DNA from 4 places in the Halomonas halophila genome. Region 1 is predicted to be linked to each of the others. Evidence: predicted binding sites of a transcription regulator. Region 1 holds the regulator's gene; each other region holds the start of a gene.
What was found. The regulator FNR, encoded in region 1, switches genes on or off when oxygen is low (the NO sensors DNR and NnrR bind a similar motif). The targets are predictions, from matches to a motif close to TTGATNTANATCAA.
Positions count from the first base shown of each region.

Region 2: the regulator FNR is predicted to act here: its motif matches at 5,880-5,893, upstream of cyoA (ubiquinol oxidase subunit II).
Region 3: the regulator FNR is predicted to act here: its motif matches at 3,749-3,762, upstream of clpB (ATP-dependent chaperone ClpB).
Region 4: the regulator FNR is predicted to act here: its motif matches at 5,333-5,346, upstream of QWG60_RS12030 (OmpW/AlkL family protein).

Region 1 is NZ_CP129121.1:2,849,418-2,856,894, forward strand. It holds gene QWG60_RS13435 (heavy metal translocating P-type ATPase) at 1-1,389, shown strand, start outside; gene ccoS (cbb3-type cytochrome oxidase assembly protein CcoS) at 1,386-1,628, shown strand; gene QWG60_RS13445 (sulfite exporter TauE/SafE family protein) at 1,625-2,347, shown strand; gene QWG60_RS13450 (oxygen-independent coproporphyrinogen III oxidase) at 2,436-3,404, shown strand; gene fnr (fumarate/nitrate reduction transcriptional regulator Fnr) at 3,474-4,217, shown strand; gene ttcA (tRNA 2-thiocytidine(32) synthetase TtcA) at 4,521-5,432, opposite strand; gene QWG60_RS13465 (3'-5' exonuclease family protein) at 5,519-6,139, opposite strand; gene QWG60_RS13470 (putative nucleotidyltransferase substrate binding domain-containing protein) at 6,181-7,477, opposite strand, start outside.
Region 2 is NZ_CP129121.1:1,195,316-1,202,792, forward strand. It holds gene deoA (thymidine phosphorylase) at 1-786, opposite strand, end outside; gene deoC (deoxyribose-phosphate aldolase) at 786-1,568, opposite strand; gene QWG60_RS05415 (NupC/NupG family nucleoside CNT transporter) at 1,641-2,909, opposite strand; gene QWG60_RS05420 (outer membrane protein OmpK) at 2,988-3,815, opposite strand; gene QWG60_RS05425 (DeoR family transcriptional regulator) at 4,094-4,810, shown strand; gene QWG60_RS05430 (CBS domain-containing protein) at 4,919-5,599, shown strand; gene cyoA (ubiquinol oxidase subunit II) at 5,933-6,937, shown strand; gene cyoB (cytochrome o ubiquinol oxidase subunit I) at 6,941-7,477, shown strand, end outside.
Region 3 is NZ_CP129121.1:3,183,559-3,191,035, forward strand. It holds gene QWG60_RS14955 (sugar porter family MFS transporter) at 1-937, shown strand, start outside; gene clpB (ATP-dependent chaperone ClpB) at 1,036-3,618, opposite strand; gene QWG60_RS14965 (hypothetical protein) at 3,807-4,634, opposite strand; gene QWG60_RS14970 (DNA repair ATPase) at 4,713-7,477, opposite strand, start outside.
Region 4 is NZ_CP129121.1:2,560,264-2,567,740, reverse strand. It holds gene QWG60_RS12065 (ATP-dependent zinc protease family protein) at 1-69, opposite strand, end outside; gene QWG60_RS12060 (DUF3549 family protein) at 89-1,117, opposite strand; gene QWG60_RS12055 (amino acid ABC transporter substrate-binding protein) at 1,441-2,199, shown strand; gene QWG60_RS12050 (amino acid ABC transporter permease) at 2,215-2,889, shown strand; gene QWG60_RS12045 (amino acid ABC transporter ATP-binding protein) at 2,886-3,632, shown strand; gene QWG60_RS12040 (YqcC family protein) at 3,700-4,032, shown strand; gene QWG60_RS12035 (gamma-glutamylcyclotransferase family protein) at 4,040-4,540, shown strand; gene QWG60_RS12030 (OmpW/AlkL family protein) at 4,622-5,236, opposite strand; gene QWG60_RS12025 (OmpW/AlkL family protein) at 5,401-6,009, opposite strand; gene QWG60_RS12020 (hypothetical protein) at 6,283-6,594, shown strand; gene putP (sodium/proline symporter PutP) at 6,689-7,477, opposite strand, start outside.

The DNA of each region.
Region 1 (7,477 bases):
GAACAGGGCGCCTCCAGCCTCGACGAATCGATGCTCACCGGCGAGGCGCTGCCGGTGGCGCGCGGCGTGGGCGATACCGTGACCGGCGGCAGCCACAACGTCGAAAGCCCGCTGACGGTGCGGGTGACCCATGCCGGACGGGATGCCCGAGCGGCGCGGCTGCTCGACCTCACCGACCGCGCCTTCGCCGAACGCCCGCCCATCGCGCGCCGGGCGGCCCGGCTGGCCCATCACTTCGTGATCCAGGTGCTGCTGATCGCCGCCGCCACCGGATGGGTCTGGTCATTCGTCGACCCCGAGCGGGCCTTCTGGGTGACCCTCTCGGTGCTGGTGGTCAGCTGCCCCTGCGCCCTGGCGCTGGCCACGCCCACCGCCCTGACCGCCGCCCACGGCAGGCTCTATCGCCGCGGCGTGCTGCTGACCCGTGCCGACGCTCTGGAGACCCTGCCGCGCCTCGACCGGATGATCTTCGACAAGACCGGCACCCTGACCCAAGGCGAGATGCGGCTGGAGCGCACCGTGCCGCTGGCGGAACACGACCCCGAGCGTCTCACCGCGCTGGCCGCGGCCCTGGAGGCCCATTCCGAGCATCCCATCGCCCGCGCCTTTCGCCCCCATCGCCGCGCCGGCATCAGTGCCCGCGACGTCACCGCCCGCCCCGGCCTGGGCCTCGCCGGCGAGATCGACGGCCGTCCCTGGCGGCTCGGCCGGCCCGACTTCGCGGCCCCGGACCGAGTGCCGACGAATCCGGACAGCGGTGCCGAGATCGGCCACTGGCTGCTGCTGGCCGAGGACGGCGAGCCACGGGCCTGGTTCGCCCTGGGCGACCAGCCTCGGGAAGATGCCGCCACCACCGTCGCCGCCCTGGCGGCGCGAGGCATCGCGGTGGAACTGCTGTCCGGCGACGCCGAGGGGCCCACCCGGGCGCTGGCCGAGCGACTGGGCATCGCCGAGTGGCGCGCCGGCGCGAGCCCCGAGGACAAGCTCGCTCGGCTGCGCGACTGCCAGGCCGAGGGCCAGCGGGTGGCCATGGTCGGCGACGGCATCAACGACATCCCGGTGCTGGCCGGCGCCGACATCGCCTTCGCCATGAACGCGGCCACCGACCTGGCCCGCACCCGGGCCGACGCCGTGCTGCTCGGCCCCCATCTCGGGCGGCTGGTCGAAGCGCTCGACGTCGGCCGCGCCACGCGGCGCATCATCCGCCAGAACCTGGGCTGGGCGCTGGCCTACAACCTGCTGGCCCTGCCCCCGGCGGCGCTGGGCTGGGTGCCCCCCTGGCTGGCGGCGCTGGGCATGTCGGCGAGTTCGCTGGTGGTGGTCGCCAATGCCCTGAGGCTGGCCCGCCAGCGGCGCGCCGAGAATACCCTCGCCCGGGAGGCATCATGAGCATTCTCTACCTGCTGATACCGCTGTCGCTGATCCTGCTCGGCCTGGCCGTCTGGGCCTTCTTCTGGGCCGTGCGCCACGACCAGTTCGAGGACCTGGAAGGCCCGGCGCATCGCATCCTGTTCGACGATGACGACCCGCCGCAAGGGCCAGGCCCAGCGCACGATGCGGGCGAGCCGAACGCCGCCCACGACCGTGACCGAACCCGGGACAAGGACAGCGACAAGGACGCCCGATGAACCCCACCGGACTCGACCTGCCACCGCTGGCCGCGGCCTTCGTCTTCGGCCTGCTCGGCGGCGCCCACTGCATCGGCATGTGCGGCGGCATCATGAGCGCCCTGAGTTTCGCCGTGCCGCCCAGCCTGCGCCATCCGGTCCGGCTCGGCGGCCTGCTGCTGGGCTACAACCTGGGGCGCATCGCCAGCTACGTGCTCGCGGGCGCCCTGGCCGCCGGGCTCGGCACCCTGGTCGGGCTGGCCCCCGGGGTGCGCCTGGCGCTGCAGGTGCTGGCCGCGACGATGCTGATCCTGATGGCGCTCTACATCGCCGACTGGTGGAAGGGGCTGTTGAGGCTGGAGGCCCTCGGCAAGCGCCTGTGGCGCCGCCTGGAGCCCCTCGGACGGCGACTGATGCCGGTCGTGACGGTGCCCCAGGCGATGGCCCTGGGCGCCGTCTGGGGCTGGCTGCCCTGCGGACTGGTCTACTCGATGCTGACCTGGAGCCTGGCCAGCGCCGATCCGCTGCGCGGCGCGGCGCTGATGGGCGCCTTCGGACTCGGCACCCTGCCGGCGCTGCTGGCCACCGGCCTGGCCGCGCGTCGGCTGGGCGGCCTGATCCGCCACCCGGCCACCCGCACCCTGGCGGCACTGACGATCATCGGCTTCGCCCTGTGGCAGCTGTGGGGGCTGTGGCCGGGCGCGATGCCCCACGAGGCCGGCCACGCCGGGCAGCACTGAACCGCTTTCGCCGTCGCGCTTGACCCAGCGCAACACCGCCCGCTTCCGCGACCGCTAGCCTGATGGCATGCACTCCCGGAATCCTGCCATGCCCGTCACCGCTCCTTCCGACTTCGGCGCCGACGACTACGCCGCGGCGCTGGCCGCCAGCAACGCCGACGCCCGTCCCCTGTCGCTGCATCTGCGCCTGCCGCTGCGCCACGATGGCGACGCGCGCGTCGATCACACCAAGGGCATGGACCCGTTCGAAGTCGACCTGGCCCGACTGGATCGCGAGATGGTGCTGGTGCGACGCTGCCTCGCCCCCGATCGACGGCTCGAGGCCCTGCACTGGGGCGGCAGCCTGCCCCCCTGGCTGAGCCTGTCGCGGATGAGCGGGCTGGTCGATCGGCTGGCCTCGCGCTTTCCCTTCGAATCGGGACATTGGCGCGACTTCACCGTCGAACTCGATCCCCGTGCCACGGATCTTCTCACCCTGCGCCATCTGGAGGCACTGGGCTTCAACCGCCTGAAGCTGGTCATGCGCCTGCCGAGGGCCGACCGCCCGGAAGCCCTGACGCGGCTGCAGTCACGCATCGAGCCGCTGCTCGACGAGAGCGTCCGCATGGGCTGGCACTCGCTGAACCTGGTGCTGATCGTGCCGCCGGCGACGCCCGAGCAGGAGGCCGCCGCGGCGCTCGCCACGCTGATGGCCATGACGCCGCCACGCCTCTCGCTGCGCCCGGACCCCGCCTGGCAGGAAGGCGAGTCGACGCTGCCGGCGACACTGCTGGCTCGGATCGAGGACCGCCTGGCCGGAAACGGCTATCGGTCGCTGGGAGGCGGGTTCTACGCCCGCCACGGCGCCGCGCTGGAGGACGCCCGGGCGCAGACGCGACGCGAGCAGGCCCGCGACCGGCTGGGGCTTGGCCCCGGTGCCATCTCGCGGCTGCCCGACGCCGTGGCCTGCAACGCCGGCTCGGCCGAGGACTATGCCGCGGCGCTGGATGAGGGGCGACTGGCCACCGCATCGGGGCACTGGTCGCGCTGCCGCCGTTCGGGCGCGGGACACGGCTAAGGGATGCTATGCCCGGGCGGGTGCTATCCGCCATAATGGGGAAGGCAAGCCCCGATCAAGGAGGACAGCATGCCCGATATCGCAGCCGGCAGGCGCCGCTCACTGCTGCACGAGACCCGCTGCCGGACCTGCAGCCTGAGTTCCCTGTGCCTGCCCCTGGCCCTCGAACTCGAGGACATCGATCAGTTCGATGCCATCATCCGCCGCCGTCCGCCGCTCAAGAAGGGCGAGTCGCTTTTCCGTCAGGGCAGCCCCTTCACCAGCGTCTATGCGGTTCGCTCCGGCAGCCTCAAGCAGATCACCAGCGAAGGCGGCGGCATGGATCAGCTGACCAACTTCTATCTGCCCAGCGAACTGGTGGGGCTGGACGGCATCGACGAGTCGACCTATCCCGGCTCGGTCATCGCGCTCGAGACCACCACCGTGTGCGAGATCCCCTTCGATCGCCTGGATGCCCTGTCGGAAAGCCTGCCGGAGCTGCGCGCCCAGCTCTACCGCAGCATGAGCAAGGAAATGCGCGACGACCGCCGCATGATGCGCCTGCTGTCGCGCAAGACCGCCGACCAGCGGCTGGCCACCTTCTTCGCCAGCCTCTCCGACCGCTTCCGGCGCCGCGGCTACTCCGCCTACAGCTTCCGGCTCTCCATGTCCCGGGCCGACATCGGCAACTACCTGGGGCTGGCCGTGGAAACCGTCAGCCGCATCCTGGGCCGCTTCCAGCAGCAGGGCCTGGTGGCCGTCTCCGGCCGCGAGGTGAACATCCTCGACCTGGACGCCCTGGCCGAGCTGGCCGAGGAAGAGGGCTGCCGCTGACAGCGCCAAGCGCCAAGCGCCAAGCGCCAAGCGCCAAGCGCCAAGCGCCAAGCGCCAAGCGCCAAGCGCCAAGCGCCAAGCGCCAAGCGCCAAGCGCCAAGCGCCAAGCGCCAAGCGCCAAGCGCCAAGCGCCAAGCGCCAAGCGCCAAGCGCCAAGCGCCAAGCGCGGCAGGATGATGTCATGGCCATTCCTGACGTCAACGAAGAAACCCACAGGACTCGACGTCCCGTGGGTTTCTCATTGGCTTCCTCGACATCTGCCGCCCGTTACTGAGCAGCCGGGCGCTTGCCGCTAGGCGCTACTCACTCGTTATGCAGATCGATGCGGTCGGCCTGCATCTTCGCCTGCTTGTCCTCCAGCCCGGCGAAGTCGAACAGCTCGCGGTCGGCCAGCTGCGAGGGGGCGACGTTGGTGACCGCCTTGAACATGCTTTCCAGACGGCCGGGATGCTTGGCCTCCCACTCGGCGAGCATCTCCTTGACCACCTGACGCTGCAGGTTCGGCTGCGAGCCGCACAGGTTGCAGGGGATGATCGGGAAGGCCATGCGCTCCGAGAACTCGGCAATGTCGGCCTCGCGGCAGTAGGCCAGCGGGCGGATGACGATGTTCTTGCCGTCGTCGGAGAGCAGCTTGGGCGGCATCGACTTGAGGCTGCCGCCGAAGAACATGTTGAGGAACAGCGTCTCGAGGATGTCCTCGCGATGATGACCGAGCGCGATCTTGGTGGCACCGATCTCCTCGGCATAGCCATAGAGGGAGCCGCGGCGCAGCCGCGAGCACAGCGCGCAGGTGGTCTTGCCTTCCGGGGTCTTCTCCTTGACCACCGAGTAGGTGTCGCGCTCGAGGATATGGTAATCGACGCCGAGCCCGTCCAGGTACTCGGGCAGCACATGCTCGGGGAAGCCGGGCTGCTTCTGGTCGAGGTTCACCACCACCAGCGAGAAGTTCACCGGCGCGTTGCGCTGCAGATTCCGCAGGATCTCCAGCATGGTGTAGCTGTCCTTGCCGCCGGACAGGCACACCATCACCTTGTCGCCCTCGCGGATCATGTCGAAGTCGATGATGGCGTTGCCGACCTGGCGCCGCAGACGCTTCTGCAGCTTGTTGAACTCGCGCTTGGCCTTGGCGTCGGGCGCCTCGGCGGACAGGGTCGACGGCTCGGCCGAAGCGGCCTCATCGGCGGGACGGGGATCGAAGGTCACGGCATCTTGCATGGTCGGGGCGCTGCCAGGGCAATCGGGGAAAGGGAAAGGGCGCCTATCCTACCACCCTGCCGCCAGGCTGGCGACGTGGCGCGCGTTCAGCCGCTGCGGCGCTCGAGCAGCGCGTCGCGGTCCAGCCGCAGGTGCATCAGGGCCGTGGTCACGGCGGTGCCCAGCACGCTGTGGCGCCCCATCAGCGGCACCTCGAGCTGCGCGGCGACCCGCTCGAAGGCCGGTGCCACCTCGAGCCGCGAATGATGATGGTAACGCTGGTAACGCTGGACCAGGTCGATGCCGGCATTGGGCAGGTCGAAGCCGAATCGGGCGCGCAGCGGGCGGTTCAGCAACGCCAGGTCGCGATCCAGCCGCCAGCCGACCAGCGGGCGATTGCCGACGAAGTCGAGCAGCCGCGCCAGGGCCTGGTCGAGCGTCACGCCGTCGTCGAGATCGATGCCGCGCAGGCCGTGACGCCGCAGCACCTCGGCGTCCACGCCTTCCGGGCGCGTCAGCCGCAGCTCCAGCGACTCGCTGGTCAGCACCCGATCGCCGCGCAGGCGCACCGCGGCGATCGCCAGCGGCTCGGCGCTGCGCACGTCGCCGCCGGTCGACTGCACGGCCAGCGCCACCAGCTCCTCCCCCGTATAGGGGCGGAACAGCCAGCCATACTGGCCATGGGCGTGGCGGTGGCGGTCGACCAGGCGGCGCAGGGTCTTGAGCATGTCGATGTCCTTGTCGTGTCGAGAGGCGGCGGCCGGCCACCTCAGGTGTATTCGAGGTGATAACGATGGGAAATCCGCTGCTTGAAGTCCTTGACGATGTGCAGCGCCTCGCGCAGCAGGTCACGCTCCAGCGACGACAGCGACTGGACCACGACCCGGTCTGGCTCGCCGCTCTCGTCGCCGCCGTCGCCCTCCAGCCGCGCCAGCTGCTGCTCGAGGCGCAGCTGGGTGAACAGCGACAGCGCCTCCCCCAGGTCTTCGGCGAAGCGCTCCTCGAGCCGCCCGTCGGCGGCCAGGGCATCGAGGCGATCCAGGGTGCCGGTGGCGAGGATGCCGCGCTCCAGCGCCATGACCCGCACGCCATGCACGATGGGAAAGATGCCGCCCTTCTTGATGTCGATGCCGTGCTGGGGCTTCTTCAGCGAGCCGAACAGGGTCAGCGGCGTGGAGAAGCGCATCACCGGCCGGGCGAAGTAGGAGAGCAGCAGCTCGTCACGGGAGGCCGCCTCGAACAGCGTCTCCCTCACCCGCTCGAGCAGTGCCGGATTGCCGGCCACCGCATGAGCGTCGAGCATGATCGCCAGCTTCATCAGGCTGTCGCCGTCGCGGGCCTCGACCCAGCGCGCGATGCGCGCCTTCCACTGGCGCTCGGTGCCCACCCAGTCCGGGTTGGAGACCATGATGTTGCCGGGGCAGCGCGGGTAGCCGAGCGAGACCAGGGTCTCGGTGAACTCGGCCATGCGCTCCATGCAGTCCGGCCACGCCAGGTCGTCGTCGAGGATCAGGCCGTTGTCCTGGTCGGTCTTGAGCATCTGCTCGCCGCGCCCCTCGCTGCCCATCACCATCAGGCAGCTGTCGCGCCTCAGGGACTCGGGCATCGAGAAGTCCCAGGCCTTGTGGATGATGCGACCGTTGAGCGCGGCCAGCAGCCCCATGGCGAAGCGCAGCTTCACGCCCTGGGCCATCAGCGCACCGGCGAGCTCGGCGGTACGGCGGCTGGCGGAGGCCAACTGCTTCAGGTCGCCGGCCTGCTCGACCTGCAGGCTGACCACGTGGCTGCGGCTGGAGAAGTAGCTGAGCACGTCGGTCAGCTCCACCACGCCCACCGGCGCCTCGTCCTCGACGATCACCACCCGCTCGATGCGCCGGCGGGTCATCAGCACCAGCACCTCGAACAGGTACTGATCGGGCCGGGCGGTGATCAGCTCCTCCCCGGCCAGCGACGACAGCGGTGTCTCCTGGCCGAGCCCCTCGAGCACCAGGGCGTCGAGCAGGTCGGTCTTGGTGACCATGCCCGGCCCGGCCTCGCCCTGCACCAGCAGGCTGTCGACCGCCTCG
Region 2 (7,477 bases), 1.7 Mb from region 1:
CAGCACCGCCAGCGCCTCGCGCACCTCCACGGCGTTGCCGGCGCAGGGCGCCAGCGGCTGGCTCATGTCGGTCAGCAGCGCGGTGGTCGGCGTGCCGGCGCGGCTGGCCACCGTGGCGATGGCTTCGGCCAGCTCGCGGGAGGCGGCCGGCGTCGGCATGAAGGCGCCGCTGCCGACCTTGACGTCCATCACCAGGGCGTCAAGGCCGCAGGCGAGCTTCTTGCCCAGGATCGAGGCCACGATCAGCGGCAGCGATTCCACGGTGGCGGTGACGTCGCGCACCGCGTAGAGGCGCTTGTCGGCCGGTGCCAGGCTGCCGGTCTGGCCGATGATCGCCACGCCCGCATCCTTCACCAGGCGGCGGAAGGTGGCGGTGTCCGGGGTGACCGAGTAGCCGGGGATGGCCTCGAGCTTGTCGAGGGTGCCGCCGGTGTGGCCGAGGCCGCGGCCGGAGATCATCGGCACGTGGCCGCCGCAGGCGGCGACCCAGGGGCCGAGCACCAGCGAGACCAGATCGCCGACGCCGCCGGTGGAGTGCTTGTCGAGCACCGGGCCGGGCAGGTCGAGCCCGGTCCAGTCGAGCACCTCGCCGGAGTCGCGGGTGGCCTCGGTGAGCGCCACCGTCTCGGCGTCGTCCATGCCCTGCAGGTAGATGGCCATGGCCAGTGCGCCGACCTGGGCATCCGACAGGCGGCCGTCGGCGATGCCGGAAACCAGCTCGCGGATGGCGTCGGGCGGCAGCGGCCGCCCGTCGCGCTTGGCGCGGATGGCTTCCTGGGGAAGCATCAGTAGTCGTCCTCGTCGCCGTCGGCGGCCGGGGCGTCGAAGGCGCCGAGGTTCATCAGCAGGTCGTCGAGCAGGCCGGAGGCGCCGAAGCGGAAGTGGGCCGGGGAGATCCAGCCGGCGCCCATGATGCGCTCGGCGAGCTCCAGGTAGGCCGCGGCATCCTCGGTGGTGCGCACGCCGCCGGCGGCCTTGAAGCCGATGTCGCGGCCGCTGTCGCGGATCGCCTCGAGCAGGATCTCGGCGGCTTCCAGGGTGGCGTTGACGTCGACCTTGCCGGTGGAAGTCTTGAGGAAGTCGGCGCCGCCCTCGATGGCCAGTTCGGCGGCGCGGCGGATCAGTGCCGGGTCCTTCAGTTCGCCGGTCTCGAGGATCACCTTGAGGGTGGCGTCGCCGCAGGCGGCCTTGCTCATCTCGACCAGGTCCTGGCAGACGCCTTCGTCGCCGGCCATCAGCGCGCGGTAGGGGAAGACCACATCGACCTCGTCGGCGCCGGAGGCCACGGCCTCGCGGGTGGCGCGGGCGGCGCGCATGACGTCGTCGCCGCCGTCGGGGAAGTTGGTGACGGTGGCGATCTTGACGCTGTCGTTCAGGCGGTGGGCGGTCAGCGCGCGGCGCGCCGGGACGATGAACTGCGGGTAGATGCAGATCGCCGCCGGGTTGCCCATCGGCGTCTTGGCGCGCTGGCACAGGCCTTCGACGCTGGCATCGGTGTCGTCGTCGTTGAGGCTGGTGAGGTCGAGCAGCGGCAGGGCCTGGCGGGCAACGCGTTGCAGATCGGTCATGTCGTGGTCCTGTAGCAAAGGGGCCTGTTGAGAAGAATGACACCGCGCCCGACAGGCCGCGGTGTCGCCGGTTCATGCCCCGAGGGCGATGAAGAAGCCGGCAAGGGTAGCGGACATCAGGTTGGAAAGGGTACCCGCCAGGACGGCCTTGATGCCCAGGCGCGCGATGTCGTGGCGCCGGCTGGGGGCGATGCTGCCGAGGCCGCCGAGCAGGATGGCGATCGACGACAGGTTGGCGAAGCCACACAGGGCGAAGGACAGGATCGCCGCGGAATGGTCGGAGAGCGCCTCGCCGGTGGCGGCGACCATCTGCTCGCCGTCCAGGTAGGGGGCGAGGTTGATGTAGGCGACGAACTCGTTGACCACCAGCTTCTGGCCGATGAAGGAGCCGGCCAGGGTGGCTTCGGACCAGGGCACGCCGAGCAGGAAGGCCAGCGGCGAGAACAGCCAGCCGAGCAGCAGCTCGAGACTCAGCGACTCCATGCCGAACCAGCCGCCGATGCCGCCCAGGATGCCGTTGACCAGTGCGATCAGGCCGATGAAGGCGAGCAGCATGGCGCCGACGTTGGCCGCCAGCATCAGGCCGGAGCTGGCGCCCGAGGCGGCGGCATCCAGCACGTTGGTGGGATGGTTCTCTTCCTCGTCGAGGCGTTCCTCGGCGGCGGAGACGCTGTCCTCCGGCGTCTCGGTCTCGGGCAGCAGCAGCTTGGCGAACAGCAGCCCGCCGGGGGCGGCCATGAAGGAGGCGGCGACCAGGTATTCCATGGGAATGCCCAGGGCGGCATAGCCGGCCAGCACCGAGCCGGCCACCGAGGCCAGGCCGCCGCACATCACCGCGAACAGCTGCGACTGGGTCATCCTGGCGATGAAGGGGCGCACCACCAGCGGCGCTTCGGTCTGGCCGACGAAGATATTGGCGGTGGCCGAGAGCGATTCGGTGCGCGAGGTGCCGAGCGCCTTCTGCAGGGCGCCGCCGAGCAGGCGGATGATCCACTGCATGATGCCCAGGTAGTAAAGCACCGCGGTCAGCGAGGAGAAGAAGATGATGACCGGCAGCACCTTGACCGCGAAGATGAAGCCGGAGGCCTCGGCGTTGGCCAGACCGCCGAACACGAAGTCGATGCCGTCGTTGGCGTAGAGTACCACCTGACTGACGGCATCCGAGACGGTGGCGAGCACCGCCTGACCGGCCGGGACGTAGAGCACGAAGGCGCCGATGCCGGCCTGGATGGCGAAAGCGCCGCCCACGGTGCGCAGGCGGATCGCGCGGCGATTGCTGGAGAAGAGCACGGCGATGGCGATCAGCGTCAGCATGCCGATCAGGCTCATGAGCAAGGTCATGGGGATGTCCTTGTGGTTGATGGCCGAGGCGCGCGGGTCGCGCCTCGGGGCCGGCGATGGGTCACGAGGCGCGGGAGGTTACAGGAAGTTGACCTTGACGGTATAGATCATCGCGTTCTGATAGTCGCCGGCGGTGCCCAGCTTGTTGTTCGCGTAGCGGTACTGCACGCCGGTGGTGATCTCCTCGATGGGGTGCCACCACAGCGCCACGGCGCCGTTGGTGCCCACTTCGCTGGCCGGGCCGTTGACGTAGTTCCTGCGCAGGTACTCGTCGTCGCGCTCGAAGGTCTGCTCGTGCCAGTTGGTCAGGCTGAAGGCCTCGCCGAAGGCCTCGAAGTCGTAGCCTAGCACCCAGCCGGCCATGTAGCCGTTCTCGCCGCTGTAGCTGTTGCCGTCGCTCTCGACCCAGGCCTTGCCGATGAACGGCTTGAACCACAGGCCGTTGGCGAAGGTGTGGCGATAGCCGAGGCCGGCGATGCGGTCCTGCTCCTCGCTGTCGAAGCCGTAGTCGCGGAAATCGTAGACGTGGAAGTACAGCGAGAAGGGGGTATCGCCGAGGTAGATGTGCGAGGTGACCTTGGCGGCGCTGCGGCGGTTGTCGCGGCCGTCTTCCTCGGACATGTCGTTCTGCGGGTTCTCGAAATCGTAGAAGCCGTAGAATTCACCCCAGTCGAAGCCGACGCCGCCCTCGAGCTCGAGGTAGAAGAAGTCGCCCTTGGCGGCGTTGCTCGCGGTGCGTGCCTCGGTGCCGTCGGACCAGTCGAGGTAGTTGATCGAGGCGTTGGCGAACGACCACTGGGGGGTGAAGGTCGAGGCGTCGTCGGAGGCGGCGGCGGGCAGGGCGGTGGCGCCCAGCAGCAGGCCGGCCAGTGAGACGCGGTGGCAGGGGGCGAGGGAAATCGGCATGGGGATGGCTTCTCTGAACGTTGTCGATGACGGTTGTTGTCGGGTGAGGTGCCTGGCACGCGGCCAGCCGTCGCTCACGTCGACGGGGAGATCATGCGCCCGGTCGTGAGGGGCGAACGGGATGGCGAGCGGCGAGCTTGTTATTTGAGTAACATGACAATGTTATTTTAATCACATTTGGCGCCGCAACCCTGCGAAGGGGGGGGGGCGTCAACGCGGAGCACGAGTGCGGCGCCGGCCGCCTCGAGGGATGTGGACAGCACCAGGAGAGGGATACGTTGAACGAACGAAGTGAAGGGCGGCTGATGCGCCTGCAGCATGCGCTGGGGCAGGGCGGCAGCCTGCGTCTGGCCGAGGCGGCGGCCCTGTGCGGGGTGTCGGAGATGACGATTCGACGCGACCTGGCGGGGTCCGACGGCAGCCTGGCGTTGATCGGCGGGCACCTGATGCTGGCCGGCGACCCGCGTCATGCCCCGGTCTACGACCTGGCCGTGCAGCGCGACCGCAACGCCGAGGCCAAGCGGCGGTTGTGCGAGCGGGCGCTGGCCACGCTGGAAGAAGGAGACACTCTGTTCATCGACTGCGGCACGACCCTTGCGCCGCTGGCGGCCAGCCTGCCCGACGACATGTCGCTGACGGTGGTGACCTATGCGCTGAACATCGCCGAGGCGGTCAGCAAGCGCCCGGGGGTGCGGTTGTGGCTGCTGGGTGGGGTCTATCATGCCTCGTCGCGTTCGTTCTCCAGCGACGACATGAGCGAGACGATCCGGGGCTTCGGGATCAACAAGGCGTTCCTGACCGCGGCCGGCGTGGACGAGCGCCAGGGGCTGAGCTGCTTCCACTTCCACGAGGTGGCGCCCAAGCAGGCGGCGATCGCCACCGCCCAGCGCAGGGTGCTGGTGGTGGATGCCAGCAAGCAGGGCATGGTGCGCCCGGCGCGCTTCGCCGGACTCGAGGAGGTGGATCAGGTGATCGCCGAGGAAGCGGGCGACTGAGAGCGTCTCGAGACTTGCTCGTGGTCAAGGACGAGTGGCGGGAAGTTGCTATGTTGAGGGGGCGGGGAGCGTCCTCGCATTCACTCTCATCGCCTCGGAGGAGTTGCCATGCGCGCCGCAGATGTCATGACCCCACACGTGATCACCGTGTCGCCGAACAGCGAGGTGCGCGAGATTGCCAGCCTGCTGCTGGAGCACGGCATCAGCGCCGTGCCGGTGGTCGACGAGGACGAGCGGGTACTGGGAATCGTCAGCGAGGGCGACCTGATTCGCCGCGCGGAAGACGAGCGGCGCGACAAGGCCTGGTGGCTGCGCATGTTCGAGGTCAACGACCCCGGCGAGTACGTCAAGACCCATGGCCGCCTGGCCCACGAGATCATGACCCGCGAACCGGTTACCATCGATGAGGACAAGCCGGTTCACGAGATCGCGCGCCTGCTCGAGAAGCATCGCATCAAGCGGGTGCCGGTGGTGCGCGATGGCAGGCTGGTGGGCATCGTCAGCCGGGCCAATCTGCTGCGCGGTTTCTCGGTGGCGGAACCCCGTGCCGCGGCGAGCGTCGAAGACCGCGAGATCCGCGATGCGATTCTCCAGGAGGTGGAGCGTCATACCGGGGTGATGGTCGAGCGCCTCAACATCATCGTCAGCGAGGGTGAGATTCAGCTGTGGGGGCTGGTCGACAGCCAGGAGCAGCGTCTCGCCGTGCAGGTGGCGGCGGAGAACGCGCCCGGCGCCCGCTCGGTGGAGAACCACATCGGCTTCATGCCCCGGGGCATGGGCGGCTACTGAGGCCATTGATTCTACAGCGGTTGCTCTGACGGCGACCCGAACGTTCCCTTCCGCGCCGGCGTTATCGCCGGTGCGACACGCTGCGGCAAATCGTCCCTTTCCTCCTTTCCTCGTTTACTACACAATACGTTCCCCGCGGCCGGACCCTTTCTCGCGCGCCCCATAGCGGCGTTCGCGGGGGTTTGGCCATGAGTGAGCCGAGCCCTTTCCACGATGGTTAGCCTTTGCTGCGGTCATGGGTCAACCGGCGCAGGACAGGTCTCGGTTTTGTGTAGCGTGCTTGCTACAAGTCAGCAGGATTTATCCTGTCGCCAAGCCTGACGAGGTCGAAACATGAATCGAACTCCCCCCCTGCGCAAGCTCGGAGTCTTGCTGCTGGCGGTGTTGCCCCTGGTGCTGGCAGGGTGCAGCTCGGCGCTGCTGGACCCCAAGGGCCAGATCGGGGAAGAACAGCGAACCCTGATCCTCACGTCCTTCGGTCTGATGCAGATCGTGGTCATTCCCGTGATCGTGATGACGCTGCTCTTCGCCTGGCGCTATCGCCGCAGTAACCGCGAAGCCTCCTACCGCCCGGATTGGCACCATTCCAATCTGATCGAGGCGGTCGTGTGGTTCATTCCCTGTGTGATCATCGTGTTCCTGGCCGTGCTGACCTGGTACACCTCGCACAGCCTTGACCCGCACAAGCCCATCGAGCCGACCGCAGAGCAGCAAGAGCCGATCGAGATCCAGGCGGTATCGCTGGACTGGAAATGGCTGTTCATCTATCCCGAGCAGGGCATCGCCACCGTCAACGAGCTGGCCTTCCCCGCGGATACGCCGGTCCGCTTCCGCGTGTCTTCCGGCTCGGTCATGAACGCCTTCTTCATCCCGCGTCTGGGCAGTCAGATCTATGCCATGGCCGGCATGGACAACGACGTGCACCTGGTCGCCGATGAGCCGGGCGTCTATCCCGGTCGCTCCACCAACTACAGCGGTGCGGGCTTCTCCGGCATGACCTTCGACGCCCATGTGGGCTCCCAGGAAGACTTCGAGGCCTGGGTGGCCAAGGTCCGCGAGTCGTCCGAGTCCCTGACCTACCCGGCGGAATACAACGAACTCGCTGCGCCTTCCGAGGACAACGAGATCCAGTATTTCTCCGAGGTATCCCCCTCTCTCTACGAGAGCATCATCAAGAGCTTCCATGCCGGCGGCGATCACGAGCAGCGCATGGCCCAGTACGCCGACAGCTACGCCGATGGCTTCGGTCACGGCGGTCACGGCGGTGGTCATGGCGACGATCACGGCGATTCGGCCGAGTCTCACGGCACGCCCATGAGCGCGGAGGCAGCGGAGTAAATCATGTTCGGAAAACTCAGCCTAGAGGCGATCCCGACGCACGATCCCATCATCATGACGACCATTACCGGTATCGTCCTGGGTGGGCTCGCGCTGGTGGCCGCCATCACCTACTTCAAGAAGTGGGGCTATCTGTGGAACGAGTGGGTCACCTCCGTCGACCACAAGAAGCTCGGCATCATGTACTTCATCGTGGCGCTGGTGATGCTGCTGCGCGGCTTCGCCGATGCGATCATGATGCGCTCCCAGCTGGCGATGGCGTCGGCCGGGGCCGAGGGCTTCCTGCCGCCCTCGCACTATGACCAGATCTTCACTGCCCACGGCGTGATCATGATCTTCTTCGTCGCCATGCCCATGGTCATCGGCCTGATGAACCTGGTGGTGCCGTTGCAGATCGGCGCGCGCGACGTGGCCTTCCCGTTCCTGAACAACCTGAGCTTCTGGCTGTTCGCGGCGGGCGTGATCCTGGTCAACGTGTCGCTGTTCGCCGGTGAGTTCGCCAAGACCGGCTGGCTGGCGTATGCGCCACTATCGGGGCTC
Region 3 (7,477 bases), 330 kb from region 1:
GGCCTTCATCTCCAACTACGTGGTGGGCGGGCTGTTCGAGACCAACGCCTGGCGCTGGATGCTCGGCATCGAGATCGTGCCGGCGCTGCTCTACACCCTGCTGATCAGCCGGGTGCCGCGCAGCCCGCGCTGGCTGATCCTGCATCGCGGCGATACCCAGGGCGCCCGCGAGGTGCTGCTGCGCCTCGATCCCGCCGCCGACGTCGACGCCCAGATCGCCGAGATCCAGGCCGCCGAAGACAGCGAGGAGCGCGCCCACGCCGGCTTCTTCTCCGGCCGCTACCGGCTGCCGATCCTGCTGGCCTTCCTGATCGCCTTCTTCAACCAGCTCTCGGGCATCAACTTCATCATCTACTATGCCCCGCGGGTGCTCGAGGCCGCCGAGCTCGGCGCCAACACCGCCCTGCTCTCCACCGCCGGCATCGGCCTGGTCAACCTGGTGTTCACCATGCTCGGCATGGCGCTGATCGATCGCCTGGGGCGCCGCACCCTGCTCTACATCGGCTCGGCCGGCTATCTGGTCTCGCTGGTGCTGATCTCGCGCGCCTTCTTCAGCGGCGAGCTCGGCGGGCTGGACGTGCCGCTGCTGCTGGGCCTGTTCATCGCCGCCCATGCCATGAGCCAGGGCGCGATCATCTGGGTGTTCATCTCCGAGGTGTTCCCCAACCACGTGCGGGCCCGCGGCCAATCCTTCGGCAGCTCGGTGCACTGGGTGTGCGCGGCGCTGATCGCGCTGCTGATGCCGTGGGTGCTCGGCACCTTCAGCGGCGGCCCGGTGTTCGCCTTCTTCGCCGTGATGATGGCGCTGCAGCTGGTGTTCGTGATGTTCCTGATGCCGGAGACCAAGGGCGTCTCCCTCGAGGAGCTGCAGAAGCGCCTGGTGCGCGAACCGCAGGGCAAGCGCGAGGCCTCGAGCGCCGCCGCCCAGCGCGCTTGATACGACGCAGCCTCCCCGCCGTCGAGCAGGCGGCCCGGCAAAAGAAAACCGCCCGCGCCTTTCGGCGCGGGCGGTCTCGTTTCAGGGCGAGGAGCGCCTCAGCTCTGGAACACCAGGCGGTCGCCCTCGGCCTCGACGCGGATGACGTCGCCGGGCGAGAACGCCCCAGCCAGCAGGTCTTGGGCTAGCGGGTTCTCGAGGCGATTCTGGATCGCCCGCTTGAGCGGCCGCGCGCCGAACACCGGATCGAAGCCGACCGCGGCCAGCTGGGCCATGGCCGCGTCGGAGACCTCGAGCGACAGGTCGTGCTCGGCCAGCCGCCCGCGCAGGCGCTCGAGCTGGATGGCGGCGATGGCCTGGATCTGCTCCTGGCGCAGGGCGTGGAACACCACCACCTCGTCGATGCGGTTGATCAGCTCGGGGCGGAAGTGGGTGCCGACCACGTCCATCACCGCGGACTTCATCTGCGCATAGCCGCTGTCGTCGCCGCCCATGCCCTGGATGATCTCGGAACCGAGGTTGGAGGTCATCACGATCACGGTGTTGCGGAAGTCCACCGTGCGGCCCTGGCCGTCGGTGAGGCGGCCGTCCTCGAGCACCTGCAGCAGGATGTTGAAGACGTCGGCGTGGGCCTTCTCGACCTCGTCGAGCAGCAGCACCGAGTAGGGCTTGCGGCGCACCGCCTCGGTCAGGTAGCCGCCCTCCTCGTAGCCGACGTAGCCGGGAGGCGCGCCGATCAGCCGGGCCACGGAGTGCTTCTCCATGAACTCGGACATGTCGATGCGCACCATGGCTTCCTCGGTGTCGAACAGGAAGCCGGCCAGCGACTTGCACAGCTCGGTCTTGCCCACCCCGGTCGGGCCGAGGAACAGGAAGGAACCGTTGGGGCGGTTCGGGTCGGCGAGCCCGGCCCGGGAACGGCGCACCGCGTTGGCCACCGCGGTGACCGCCTCGTCCTGGCCGATGACCCGCTCGTGCAGCGCTTCCTCCATGCGCAGCAGCTTGTCGCGCTCGCCCTCGAGCATCTTGGACACCGGGATGCCGGTCCAGCGCGACACCACCTCGGCGATCTCCTCCTCGGTGACGTTGGAGCGCAGCAGCTGGTGCTTGGCGGTATCGGCCTCGGCGTCACTGGACTCGGCGATCTTCTGCTCGAGCTCGGGAATCACCCCGTACTGAAGCTCGGACATCCGCCCCAGGTCGCCCTGACGGCGCGCCTGCTCGAGGTCGATGCGGGCACGGTCGAGCTCGTCCTTGAACTGGGCCGCGCCCTGGATGCTGGCCTTCTCGGCCTTCCAGATCTCGTCGAGATCGGCGTACTCGCGCTCGAGCTCCTCGATCTGTTCCTCGAGGCTGTCGAGGCGCTTCTTGGAGGCCTCGTCGGTCTCCTTCTTGAGGTGCTCGCGCTCCATCTTGAGCTGGATCAGCCGGCGGTCGAGGCGGTCCATCTCCTCGGGCTTGGAGTCGAGCTCCATGCGGATCCGCGAGCAGGCCTCGTCGATCAGGTCGATGGCCTTGTCCGGCAGCTGGCGATCGGTGATGTAGCGGGTCGACAGCTTGGCCGCGGCGATGATGGCGCCGTCGGTGATGTCGACGCCGTGGTGCACCTCGTAGCGTTCCTTGAGGCCGCGCAGGATGGCCACGGTATCTTCCTCGGAGGGCTCGTCGACCAGCACCTTCTGGAAGCGACGCTCCAGGGCGGCATCCTTCTCGATGTGCTGGCGGTACTCGTCGAGGGTGGTGGCGCCCACGCAGTGCAGCTCGCCGCGCGCCAGCGCCGGCTTGAGCATGTTGCCGGCGTCCATGGCGCCCTCGGCCTTGCCGGCGCCGACCATGGTGTGCAGCTCGTCGATGAACAGGATGATCCGGCCCTCCTCCTGGGCCAGCTCCTTGAGCACCGCCTTGAGGCGTTCCTCGAACTCGCCGCGGAACTTGGCCCCGGCCAGCAGCGCGCCCATGTCCAGCGACAGCACGCGCTTGTCCTTGAGGCCCTCGGGCACCTCGCCGTCGACGATGCGCTGGGCCAGACCCTCGACGATGGCGGTCTTGCCGACGCCGGGCTCGCCGATCAGCACCGGGTTGTTCTTGGTCCGGCGCTGCAGCACCTGCACGGTGCGGCGGATCTCGTCGTCGCGGCCGATCACCGGGTCGAGCTTGCCGCTGGACGCCCGCTCGGTGAGATCCAGGGTGTACTTCTCCAGCGCCTCGCGGCTCTCCTCGGCGTTGGGATCGCTGACCTTCTCGCCGCCGCGCACGCTGTCGATGGCGGTCTCCAGCGACTTGCGGCTCACACCCGCCTGGCCGAGCAGCTTGCTCACCGCATGGCGCATCTCCAGCGCGGCCAGCAGCACCAGCTCGCTGGCGATGTACTGGTCGCCGCGCTTCTGGGCCTCGCGGTCGGTGAGGTTGAACAGCTTCATCAGGTCGCGGGACGGCTGCACCTCGCCGTCGAAATCGCCGACCTTGGGCAGGTCGTCGAGATGGCCGACCAGGCCGTCGCGCAGCCTGGCGGCGTCGCCGCCGGCCTTCTGCACCAGCGCCTTGACGCCAGTATCGCTGGCATCGAGCAGCGCCAGCAGCAGGTGGCCGGGCTCGAGCTGGTTATGACCGTGGCCCACGGCCAGCGACTGGGCATCAGCCACGGCGTTCTGCAGCTTGGCGGTGAACTTGTCGATTCGCATAGCGTTTCCTCCGTCGGGGTAGCGGCGCGATTCGGACGCGCCGCCTGTCCCAATGTCATGAGTCTTGACATCTTAAGTGGCGTCAGGATGGCCGGCTTTCAAGTCAGCCGCCGGAGGAAACGCCGGAGGGTTGATATGGGTCAAGCCCGCGCCCGCGAGGCGTCGGTGCCGGCCAGCATCGCGTCGATTCAGGACAACGCCCAGGCGATCAATCCGATGCCCAGCAGGATCACGCCCCATCGCGCCAGCGATACGAGGACCCGCGTATCGTGGTCCACATCGCTCGATGCGGAGGCAGAGGACGTCGCCGCCGCCTCGGGAACCGACGCGTCCTGCGCCAAGGCGACGTAGTCCGGTATGGCCTCATCCCACTGATCGAACAGAGCGGCATCGCAAGGCGCCAGCTGGTCGCGAAGCACCTCTTCGCCGCCCTCGGGCTTGTGCAGCACGGCAGCACCGGCTTCGTGGACGACCCACAGACCGGCGAGGTCACTGTTGATGCCATCGGGCCCCACGGAAAACCGCTCCCAGACTTGTGCCAGTCGCTTGGCATGCTTCTCCAGCGGCGTCCGGACCGGCTTGTCCGTGACCAGCGAGCAGCGCACCCGCATGGTCCCCTCGTCCGGCGTCTCGACCAGCGCGGAATGCGCAAAGAACGACAGCGCCGTTTGATCGAGCATGAACTCCGAGCCGATCAGGCCGATATGGGTCACGCCGTTGTAGAGACAGTCCCGACACAGCTTGAACAGCGAGAAGGCATGGATCTCGAACTCGTGCGTCGCGCCTCCCGATTCGAGCATTCGCTCGACGCTGGCCCTATCGCATGCGGCTATCGCAAACGGCGTGTCCGGCTCATCGTGCTGAATGTACGGCAAGCGGCATCCGGTATCGGGGTGCACCATCACCGGCAAGAAGACCTCCCTGTCCCGCCAATGTCGCAACAAGCCGAGCAGGTCGCCGTCTTCAAGCATCCCCGTCAGCTCATCGAAGGGGTTATCCAGTTGCTGAGATTCCAAGATATGCGTCCTTTCCCTTGAACGTTTCCTACGCCTCGCACCGCCCGCATCACGCACGACCCGACATCGGGCACGGCGTTACAAGGAGGCGGGGCGCTCCAGTGCTTCGACGATCATCGACAGCTGCCGCACCACCTTGGTGCCGGTATCCTCATCCCCGCCGGCTCGCAGGCGTCGCCGAAACTCGGCGCAGATGCCTTCCCAGCGCTCTCGCTCCTCGTCGCTCAGCCTGCCGCGCAACGCCTTGAGCTTGAGCAGGTTCTCCTCGGCTCCCTGGGTCAGCAGCTGGGCCTCGCCGAGGTAGTGATCGTCGATCAACGCCTCGACTTCGGCCTCGCTCATCGCCGGCGAGAGGCCTTCGACCAGCTTGTTCATGTTCCGGTAGCTGCCCTGGAGCCGGAAGACCGGCTCCTCGCGATAGGCATCGTCCTGGGCACAGGCCTCGATGTAGGCCTGATTGACCCGCATCACGACATCGCGCACGTGATACATGCGCGTGATGAGTTCGACGATGTCCTGTCGCTCGGCGGCACTGTAGTCATGCTCGAAGTCGCTGCTCGCCACCTCCTTGCCCTGGGCGAGATCCATGAAGCGATAGACATCGCCCATGCCGTGGTTGACCAGCGGTGCGAGCAGAGGATGCGCCGCGAGACTGTTCTCGATGTAGGACATGGCGAACAGCTCCTGGGTGCCGCTCAGCACATCGCCGAGATTGTAGATATCGGCGCGGTTGGCCAGCATGTCGGGCACCCTGAAGGTCTCTCCCTGCTCGGTATAGGGATTGCCCGCCATCACCACGCCGAAACGCTTGCCCCGCAGGTCGTAGGTCCGCGACTGGCCCCGCCAGACGCCATCGATGCGGCGACTGCCGTCACACAGCGAGATGAACTTCTGCAGGAACTCGGGATGGGTGTGCTGGATATCATCGAGGTAGAGCATGACGTTGTTGCCCATTTCCAGCGCCAGGTTGAGCTTCTCCAGCTCGGCCCGGGCAGTGGAATGGGGCGCCTGCTCGGGATCCAGCGCGATCACGTCATGCCCAAGGCTCGGGCAGTTGATCTTCATGAACACCAGCCCGAGACGATGCGCCACATACTCCATCAGCGTGGTCTTGCCGTAGCCGGGCGGCGAGATGAGCATCAGCATGCCCATCAGATCGCTGCGCCGGGCATCCCCCACCGTCCCCATCTGCTTGGCCAGGTTGTCGCCGATGAGCGGCAGATAGCTCTCGGTGATCAGCTGGTTGCGCACGAAGGAGGTGAGCGGCTTGGGCTGGTACTCCTCGAGTCTCAAGTGGCCACGCTGGCGCTCGAGCAGCTCGTGACGCAAGGCCTGAAGGCGCTCCCAGCCCGGCACCACCTCATGATGCCGATGAAGACGATGCTCGAAATCGTCGAGCTGTAGCTTCAGGTAGCGCTGTTCGATGCGGGGATGATCGCCCAGCAGGCCCTCGACCTCGACCGACAGTCGAACGTCCCGCTCTTCCCAGCGGATACGCTCATCGGCCTCCACGATGGCCATGGCCTCGGGCAGATAATGGCGTTCGTGGCTGGCGGCGGCCTTGTCATGCCAGGCCTCGAGCCAGCGCTGGATGGTCAGCCAGCGCTCCACCGGGCGCCCCGCCAGGGCGGTTCGCAGGCGCTCGAATTCGGGGCGATGCGACTCCCGGCCGAGCGCCTCCTGGAAGGCCCTGGCCATGCGCATGCCATAGCCACTGGCCTCGAAGGCCTCGCCCTCGGCGGCCAGCTGCTCGACCAGGTAACCGGCGGCCGCCTCGATGTCGGCCTCCTCCAGCGACCAGGCCTCGACCAGAGGAAACTGCGCCAGCGAGGTCCGGACTCCGGCGACTAGGTCATCCTTCAGTCGATCGGAGCCCATCGAGCGCGCGAGGATGCCCGCACTGATGCACTGGGCCTGCAGCACGTCGGGCGTGAGCCCACCCTCCGATGCAGACCAACTTTCCCGCTCCAGCCACCAGGCCACGGCCAGGGCACGCGCCCAGGGACCATGACGCAATCCGCCGGCGGCCTTCCTGACGGGCTGCAGGGCGCCCAGGATCCGTGCCGCATCATGATCGTGCACGCCCTTCTCGTAGCCCTCCCGATAGCGGGACGACGCGAAGTCCGCCATCCGCTGCTGCAGGGTCTCGGTATCGGCCACGTTGAGTCCGGCGTCGCCGTGCTCGATGAGGAAGCGATAGGCCAGGTATTCCCCGCGATAGACGCTCGGCGATTCCGAGGGCAGCGTCTGCCCCCACCATGCGCGCAGCGCCTCGAGTTCGTCGGACTCGACGGGCTCCTGGAACTGGGTGCCGGTCAGATGCCACCACAGGCGCTCGTCGCGCGGCAGCATGGTCAGTTCCAGCGCCTGGCGATTGACCGTGAAGCGATGGCGTGGCCCCAGCCGGACCACCTGACCGCCGTCCTCGAACATCTCGGCCTTGTCGCGTACCCCGCGCAGCGCCGCATCCCGGATGGCGGCCAGCCGGGAATCACGGTCGTCCGCCTCCAGCCCGGCCTGCATCTCGCGCAGCCGATCGATCAGCTCGCGCGCCTTGAGCACCATGGCATCCCCGGCGAAGAAGGCCTGCAGCTCCGACTCGTCGTCGAAGCCCTCGCCCCGTCGCTCGAGCCCGCCGAGGATGCGGTCCAGCGCCTGGGTCAGGGAATCCACACGCTGCTGGCGCGCCTCCATAAGCTGGGCCCGTCGCGCGGCCACGCCCTCCTGGGCGGCCTCACGCTGCTCCAGGATCGCCTCGAGGAATCCTTCCTGCTCGCCGAACTGCCCCTCGAGCTCCTGAAGCTGGTCGAGCAGGCGCGTCATGAGATCATCGCACTGCTCGG
Region 4 (7,477 bases), 290 kb from region 1:
GAGTTCCGGCAGGGTCACCATCTCGCGGCGGCCGATGACCGCCTTGGCCTGATAGGGCAGCTCCTTCATGGCATCCTCCCTCATGATGTCATCCGCGGGACAGATCGCCCAGGCGTCGTCCGATGGCGGAGTCCGCGTCGGCCTCACGCAGCGTCATCAGCACCGGCAGCCGCAGGCGCGGAATCAGCGCCAGGTCGCGTGCCACGGCGGCGAAGTCCGCGCGCGGCGTGTCCGCCAGCCGGGTCAGGAAGCGCGGCAGTCGCTCGCCGTCTTCCAGGTGACGCCAGCCGCGTCCGGCGATGGCCGCCAGCAGGTCCGGGCCACAGGCCTCGGGATCGTCGAGCAGGGCATCGAGCCAGGCGCCGGCGACCTCGCGTTCGGCGCCGGACACGGCGCGCACGCAGGCGCAGAAGGTCTCGATGTCGCCGGACTCGGCGGCCGTTTCGCCCCGGACGCGCAGCGCCTCGGCCAGCGGCCGGGGAACGTCCACATGTTCCAGACAGTAGCACAGCGAGGCCAGCACTTCGCCAGGCAGGGTCGGCAGACGCGCCGCCAGGCGCTGGGCCTGGGCGTCGTCCATGCGCACGGCGACGTCGGCCAGGCCCTGCAGGCCCAGGGCTCGCCAGTCCAGCGCCTGCTGGCCTTCCAGGTAGGCCTCGGCGGGTTCCATGTGCTGGCTGGCCGGCCGGTCCATGTCGCGGCTTGCCCGGGCGTGCAGCACGGCCTGGAAGGGCAGGGAGGGCGTGAAGGCCAGCGGATTGTCCTTCATCAGGTTGTCGATCGCCTCGCCGTCCTCGCGGCCGAGGCCCTGGACGTTGCGACCCAGGGTCTCCAGCAGGCGCTGCAGGAAGGCGTCGCGAGGCGCCGGGTCGAGCCGGCCCTGTTCGTCCAGCGGCAGTGCCAGGAACCAGATCAGCGGGTCTTCCATCTCGCCGAGACGAAATACCATCGCCAGCCGGGCCTTGCCCTGCCAGGGTTGCGGCCAGGGCCGCTCGTCCCGCTCCAGCGCCGTCAGCGTCTCCAGCCCGCAGGGTTCGACGCCGCGCCCCATGTGATAGAGCCGGGTCTCGGCCCCGGTGCGCGCGAAGAAATCGTGAAAGCTGTCGATCGGCTGCATGCGGTTTCCCTCTGTGACGAGCGTGCACTCTACCGTGGTGCCCCGACGCTGTCAGCCCGTGGCGGCGGGCGATGATGAGCAGGCTGATCAAATCCTGAACGATCATGCTTCGCGCCCGCCGTATCGGCCTCGGCGACGGCTTTCCAGTGGTTATCCACAGGAACATTCAGCGCTGCTGTGAATGAATGATCCGCTTGGCCGCTATGGCGCCCATAATGGGCCACTATTGGTCCATGACCGAGATTTCCACTATGGTCTGTGCGAAAATGAAATATTAAACAGTCGTTTTTATTCCAAAAACAGAATCCAAACGGAGGCACATCATGCTTCGTCGCTTCACTCTGACGTTTCTCGCCGCCGGCGCCATCGCCTTCTCCGGCGGCGCCTTCGCCCAGGACACGACGCTCCGGGTCGGCATGTCGGGCGGTTATTTCCCCTTCACCTTCGTCGAGCAGGACACCCTCAAGGGCTTCGAGGTCGATGTCATGAACGCGGTGGGCGAGGCGATGGGCGCCGAGGTGACGTTCGTGACCGCCAATTTCTCCGGCCTGTTCGGCATGCTGGAGTCCGGTCGCATCGATACTATCGCCAACCAGATCACCATCACCGAGGAGCGCGAGGCGAAGTATGTCTTCACCGCGCCCTACGTCTATGACGGCGCCCAGGTGGTGGTCAAGGAGGGCAATGACGCGATCGACGGCGTCGAGGACCTGCGCGGCAAGCGCGTGGCGGTGAACCTCGGCTCCAACTACGAGCAGCTGCTGCGTGAGCTGCCCTACGCCGACGACATCGATATCCGCACCTACGAGAGCAATATCGAGCAGGACACCGCGCTGGGCCGCGTCGATGCCTTCGTCATGGATCGCGTCAGTGCCAGCCAGGTGATCAAGGAGAAACCGCTGCCGCTGCAGCTGGCCGGCCAGCCGTTCTCCGAGATCCACAACGCCCTGCCGTTCCGCGACACCGAGCAGGGACGTGCCCTGCGCGACGAGGTCGACGCGGCGCTCGAGGCCCTGCGCGAGGACGGCACCCTGGCCGATATCTCCGAGCGCTGGTTCGGCAACGACATCACGCGGCCCTGAGGCGCAGCACCCGACATGAGCGTGCTCGATTTCGACTACATGCTGGGGCTCGCGCCCATTCTGCTCGGCTATCTGCCGCTGACCCTGGCGATGGCCGCGGCGGGGATGGTGCTGGCCCTGGCCCTGGCCTGCGGACTGGCGGTGATACGGGTGCTGAAGCTTCCGGGGCTGAACGGCATCACCCTGCTGTTCATCTCCTTCTTCCGCGGTACCCCGCTGCTGGTGCAGCTGTTCCTGTTCTACTATGGCCTGCCCCAGGTGCTGGCTTTCCTGACCCAGATCGATGGCATCACCGCCACCATCATGGGGCTGACGCTGCACTTCTCGGCCTACATGGCGGAGTCGATCCGCGCCGCCATCGTCGGCGTGGACCGCAGCCAGACCGAGGCGGCGCTGTCCATCGGCATGACCAACGGCCAGCTGATGCGGCGGATCGTGCTGCCCCAGGCCACCCGGGTGGCCGTGCCGACGCTGATGAACTATTTCATCGACATGATCAAGGCCACCTCCCTGGCATTCACTCTCGGCGTCACCGAGCTGATGGGGGCCACTCAGAAGGAGGCGGCGGGCAGCTTCCTCTATTTCGAGGCCTTCATCACCGTGGCGGTGATCTACTGGGCCATCGTCGAGCTGCTGGCCTGGTGCCAGCGGCGCCTGGAACGCCGACTCAACGAGGCCTATCGCCGATGATCAAGGTCAACCAACTCGTCAAGCGCTTCGGCGACAGCATAGTGCTGGACGGCATCGATCTGGAGATCGAGCGGGGCGAGATCATCGTGGTGATCGGCCCGTCGGGCACCGGCAAGTCGACCCTGCTGCGCTGCCTCAACTTCCTGGAGCGGCCCGACGCCGGCCGGCTGACCCTGGGCGACCTTGAGGTCGACGTGACCCGGGCCAGCCGCGCCGACATCCTGGCCGCGCGTCGGCACACCGCCTTCGTGTTCCAGAACTACGCGCTGTTCGCCAACAAGACGGCGCTGGAGAACATCGCCGAGGGCCTGATCGTGGTCAATCGCTGGCCCAAGGCGAAGGCCCATGCCCGGGCTCGGGAGATCCTCGAGCGCATCGGCCTGGCCGACAAGGCGAACGCCTATCCGGCCTCGCTGTCCGGCGGCCAGCAGCAGCGGGTCGGCATCGGCCGCGCCATGGCCGCCCAGGCCGAGGTGATCCTGTTCGACGAGCCGACCTCGTCGCTGGACCCGGAGTGGGTCGACGAGGTGCTGGCGCTGATGAAGCAGCTGGCCGCCGAGCGCCAGACCATGCTGGTGGTGACCCACGAGATGGCCTTCGCCCGGGACGTCGCCGATCGGGTGGTGTTCATGGAGGGCGGGCGCATCGTCGAGCAGGGCCCGCCCTCGCGGCTGTTCCAGGCACCCGAGGACCCGCGAACCCGGGACTTCCTGCGCAAGGTGCTGCCCGCCGCGCCGGCGTGACGGGGGGTGGCCCGCATCGTGCAGGCGCGGGATAATGGTCCCCTAGTCAGATCAGAGGTATTTCCCCATGACCGTTCATCAGGAACTCGAGCAGGCATTGCGCGAACTCGAGTCCACCATGAAGGCGTCCGACCTGTGGCGCATGGAGCAGCCCGCGCCGGAGGCCTTCAACAGCTCCCAGCCGTTCTGCATCGACACGATGTCGCTGCCCCAGTGGCTGCGCTTCGTGTTCATCGCCCGGCTCGAGGCGCTGGTCGAGGCGCGCGCACCGATGCCGGCGAGCTGCGACGTGGCCCCCGCCGTGGACGCCTACCTGATCCAGGAAGGGGCGAAGGCCAGCCAGCGGGTGCTGATGGGCAAGGTGGTGGAGCGGATCGACCAGCTGGTCACCGAGAACTGAGTCGCCCATGCCCTATTATTTCGCCTACGGCAGCAACATGAACGCCGCCCGGATCGAGGCGCGGATCGGCACGACCCGGCGTGCCCTGCCCGGGGTGCTGCGCGACCATGCCCTGCGTTTCGACAAGGCCTCGCGAGTGGCCGGCATCAGCCACGCCAACGTGGTGCCCGCCGACGGTGAGCGGGTCGAGGGAGCGCTGTTCGAGCTGCTCGCCCCGGAGCAGATCGAGTGCATGGACCCCTTCGAGGGCTACCCCCACGACTACGATCGGCTGCGCCTGCCCATCCACACGGGGCAAGGCCCCATCGAGGCCTGGGTCTATGTGGCCGCGCCGGGTACCACCGGCGAGGCGCTGCGGCCGGCGCGGGAGTATCTCGACCACCTCCTGGCCGGGAAGCCCTTCCTGAGTGCCGACTATCACGCCCGCCTGGCCGATGTGGAAGCCATCCACGGCCTCGACGACGAGACGCTCAAGGCGCTGGGGCTGTCGCGCCATACCGCCCGCTAGCGGCGCCGACACTCGCCACGCGGCTCGCACGCCAAAAGGCCCGCCGTTCGGCGGGCCTTTTGCATGGCATGTCGACGCGGCTCAGAAGCGGAAGCTGATGCCGCCCATCACCACCAGCGGGTCGATCTCGACGTTGCCGATGTCGGTGCCGCCGAGCTCGGCATCGGTGTCGATGTCGAGATACCAGGCGGCGGCGTTGAGGGCCCAGTGTTCGTCGATCAGGAGGTCGACGCCCAGCTGGGCGGCCGCGCCCCAGGAGTCTTCCAGCTCCAGATCGCCGCCGTCGATGTGCTCGTCGGAGAAATGCGTGTAGTTGACGCCGACGCCGGCATAGGGCTGCACGCGCGCCTGGGTGCCACCCAGCGGATAGTACTGCAGGGTCAGCGTCGGCGGCAGGTGCTTGGTGGAGGCGAGGTTGGCGCCGTTGAGCTGAATGTCGTGCTCGAAGGGCTCGGCGGCCAGCAGCTCCATGCCCAGTTTGTCGGTGAAGCGATAGCCCAGGGTGAAGGCGAAGCCGTTGTCGTCCTGAACGTCGACCTCATAGGTGCCGCTGGCGAGATCGCCGTTATCGCTCTTGGGCGCGACCTTGGCCACGCCGACGCGGGTGTAGATATCGCCGGCGCCGTAGGCGAGCACCTGGCTGCTGGCGGCGAGGCCGGTGGCGACGATCAGGGTGGAAATCAGGGTGCGGCGCATGAGGCTGGCTCCTCGGTGAAGGTAAGCGAGGGCTCCAGTCTACGGGGTGCGCCGCGGCGCCGATTTGACTCAAGGCAAAATGGTTCGCGGCTTGAATTGATGCACGTCAAAACAGGACGCCGGGCACGGGGCCCGGCGTCTTGGTGGTCATGGCGTGGCGCGGATCAGAAGCGGTAGGTGAAGCCGCCGCCGACGGTGACCGGGTCGACGTCGATGTCGCCGGCATCCTGGCCGTTGATCTCGATGTCGGGGCTGACATCGGCGTAGTTGGCGAAGGCGCCGACCAGCAGGTGGTCGGTCAGGGCGAAGTCCACGCCAAGCTGGGCGGCGGCGCCGTAGGAGTCATCGACATCCAGGCCGGCAACCGTCACGTCGTTGAAGTCGGTGTAGTTGAGGCCCGCACCAGCGTAGGGCTGGATGCGCGATCCGGTGCCGCCCAGCGGGTAGTAGTTGAGCATCAGGTTGATCGGGCGGCGGTCCACGGAGCCGACGTTGGTGCCGCCGATGGCCACATCGTGCTCGATGTCCTGAGTGCCGTTGAGCTCGACGCCGAACTTGTCGTGGAACTGATAGCCCAGGCCGTAGGAGAAGCCGCGCTCGTCGGAGACGTCGATATCGTCGCCGTTGAGGGAGCCTATGTCGTCGTTGACTTCGGACTTGGCGATGCCGCCGCGCACGTAGATGTCGCCGGCCTGGTAGGCCATGGCGGACTGGGCGCCGACGAGGCCGGCGGCGGCAATGGCGGTGGCGGTGATCAGACGGGTCATCTTCATGTGGAAACCTCCCTGGTTCGTCCTGGATGCCGACGCCGACCGATTCGGCGTCATCGCATGGAATGTGGTCAGTATAAAAACACTGTTTCTAAATGTCTTGTAGGATTTTTCTATCAAACCCCTGGCGGTTTTCTCCTGCTTTAACGAAAGCGCCTGCCGACAGGGACTTATGATGTACAGGAGACGTATAGCTTTCACATTTCCTGCGAGGATTCGCCGATCTCGAGGTTTTCGGCTTCACTGGATCGGTGAGACAGGCGACGGCGAGAGGGAATGGCCATGCGCTTCGAGACGCGGTTTCCCGCCAGGCTGGGGGCGGGCGACAGGCCGCTGGTCGCGCTGCTGACGGCGGCGGGGCTGTCGGTATGGTTGCTGTATCAACCCGCGCTGGTGCAGGGGCTCGACTGGCCCTGGCGGTCAGTGCTGGTGCTGCTGGGCATCTGGGCGCTGGGTGGCGCCTTTGCGCGGCCGGTGGTCATGTCGGTCGGTGGGCGGGGGCTGTGGCGATTCTCCGGCACGACCTGGAGCCGGGCGGCCCTGCCGCTGTTCGCCCTGGCGCTGTTGGGCAGGGGGCTGATGGGGTGATCTCGCCGCCCCGGGGACGTGACGACGGGATGACGAAACGAAAGAAGCCGCCCGCAGGCGGCTTCTTGCTTGCTCTCTCGTCCGGATGCCGCGATCAGGCGGCTTCCTCGAGGCTGTCGAACTCGGCGGTGATGTCGTCGGTCGGCGCCTCGGTCACCAGGCTCACCACCACGATGGCGATGTAGGCGAAGATCACGCCGGGCACGATCTCGTAGAGATCGAAGATGCCGCCGGAGATCTGGGCCCAGGCTACCACGGTGACGCCGCCGACGACGATGCCGGCCAGCGCGCCCCAGGTGTTCATGCGGCGCCAGAACAGCGACATGATCAGCGCCGGGCCGAAGGCCGCACCGAAGCCTGCCCAGGCGTAGGACACCAGTCCCAGCACCGTGGAGTCGGGGTTCAGCGCCAGCAGGTAGGCGATGACGGCGATACCGATGACCGCGAAGCGGCCCACCCACACCAGTTCGCCCTGGGTGGCATCCTTGCGGAAGATGGCCTTGTAGAAGTCATCGGTCAGCGCCGAGGACGACACCAGCAGCTGGGAGTCGGCGGTGGACATTACTGCGGCCAGGATGGCGGCCAGCAGCACGCCGGCGATCACCGGGTGGAAGATGGCGTTGACCATGACCATGAAGATGGTCTCGCCGTCGCCCAGGTCACGCGCCATGTAGACGGTCCCGAGCAGGCCCACGGCCATGGCACCGAGCAGGCCCAGGGCGCTCCAGCTCACCGCGATGCGGCGTGCGGTGGGGATGTCCTTCTCGCTGCGGATGGCGGCGAAGCGGGCCAGGATGTGCGGCTGGCCGAAATAGCCGAGGCCCCAGGCCAGCGAGCTGACGATGCCCATCACCGACAGCGCCTCGCCGGTGGACGCGTCGGT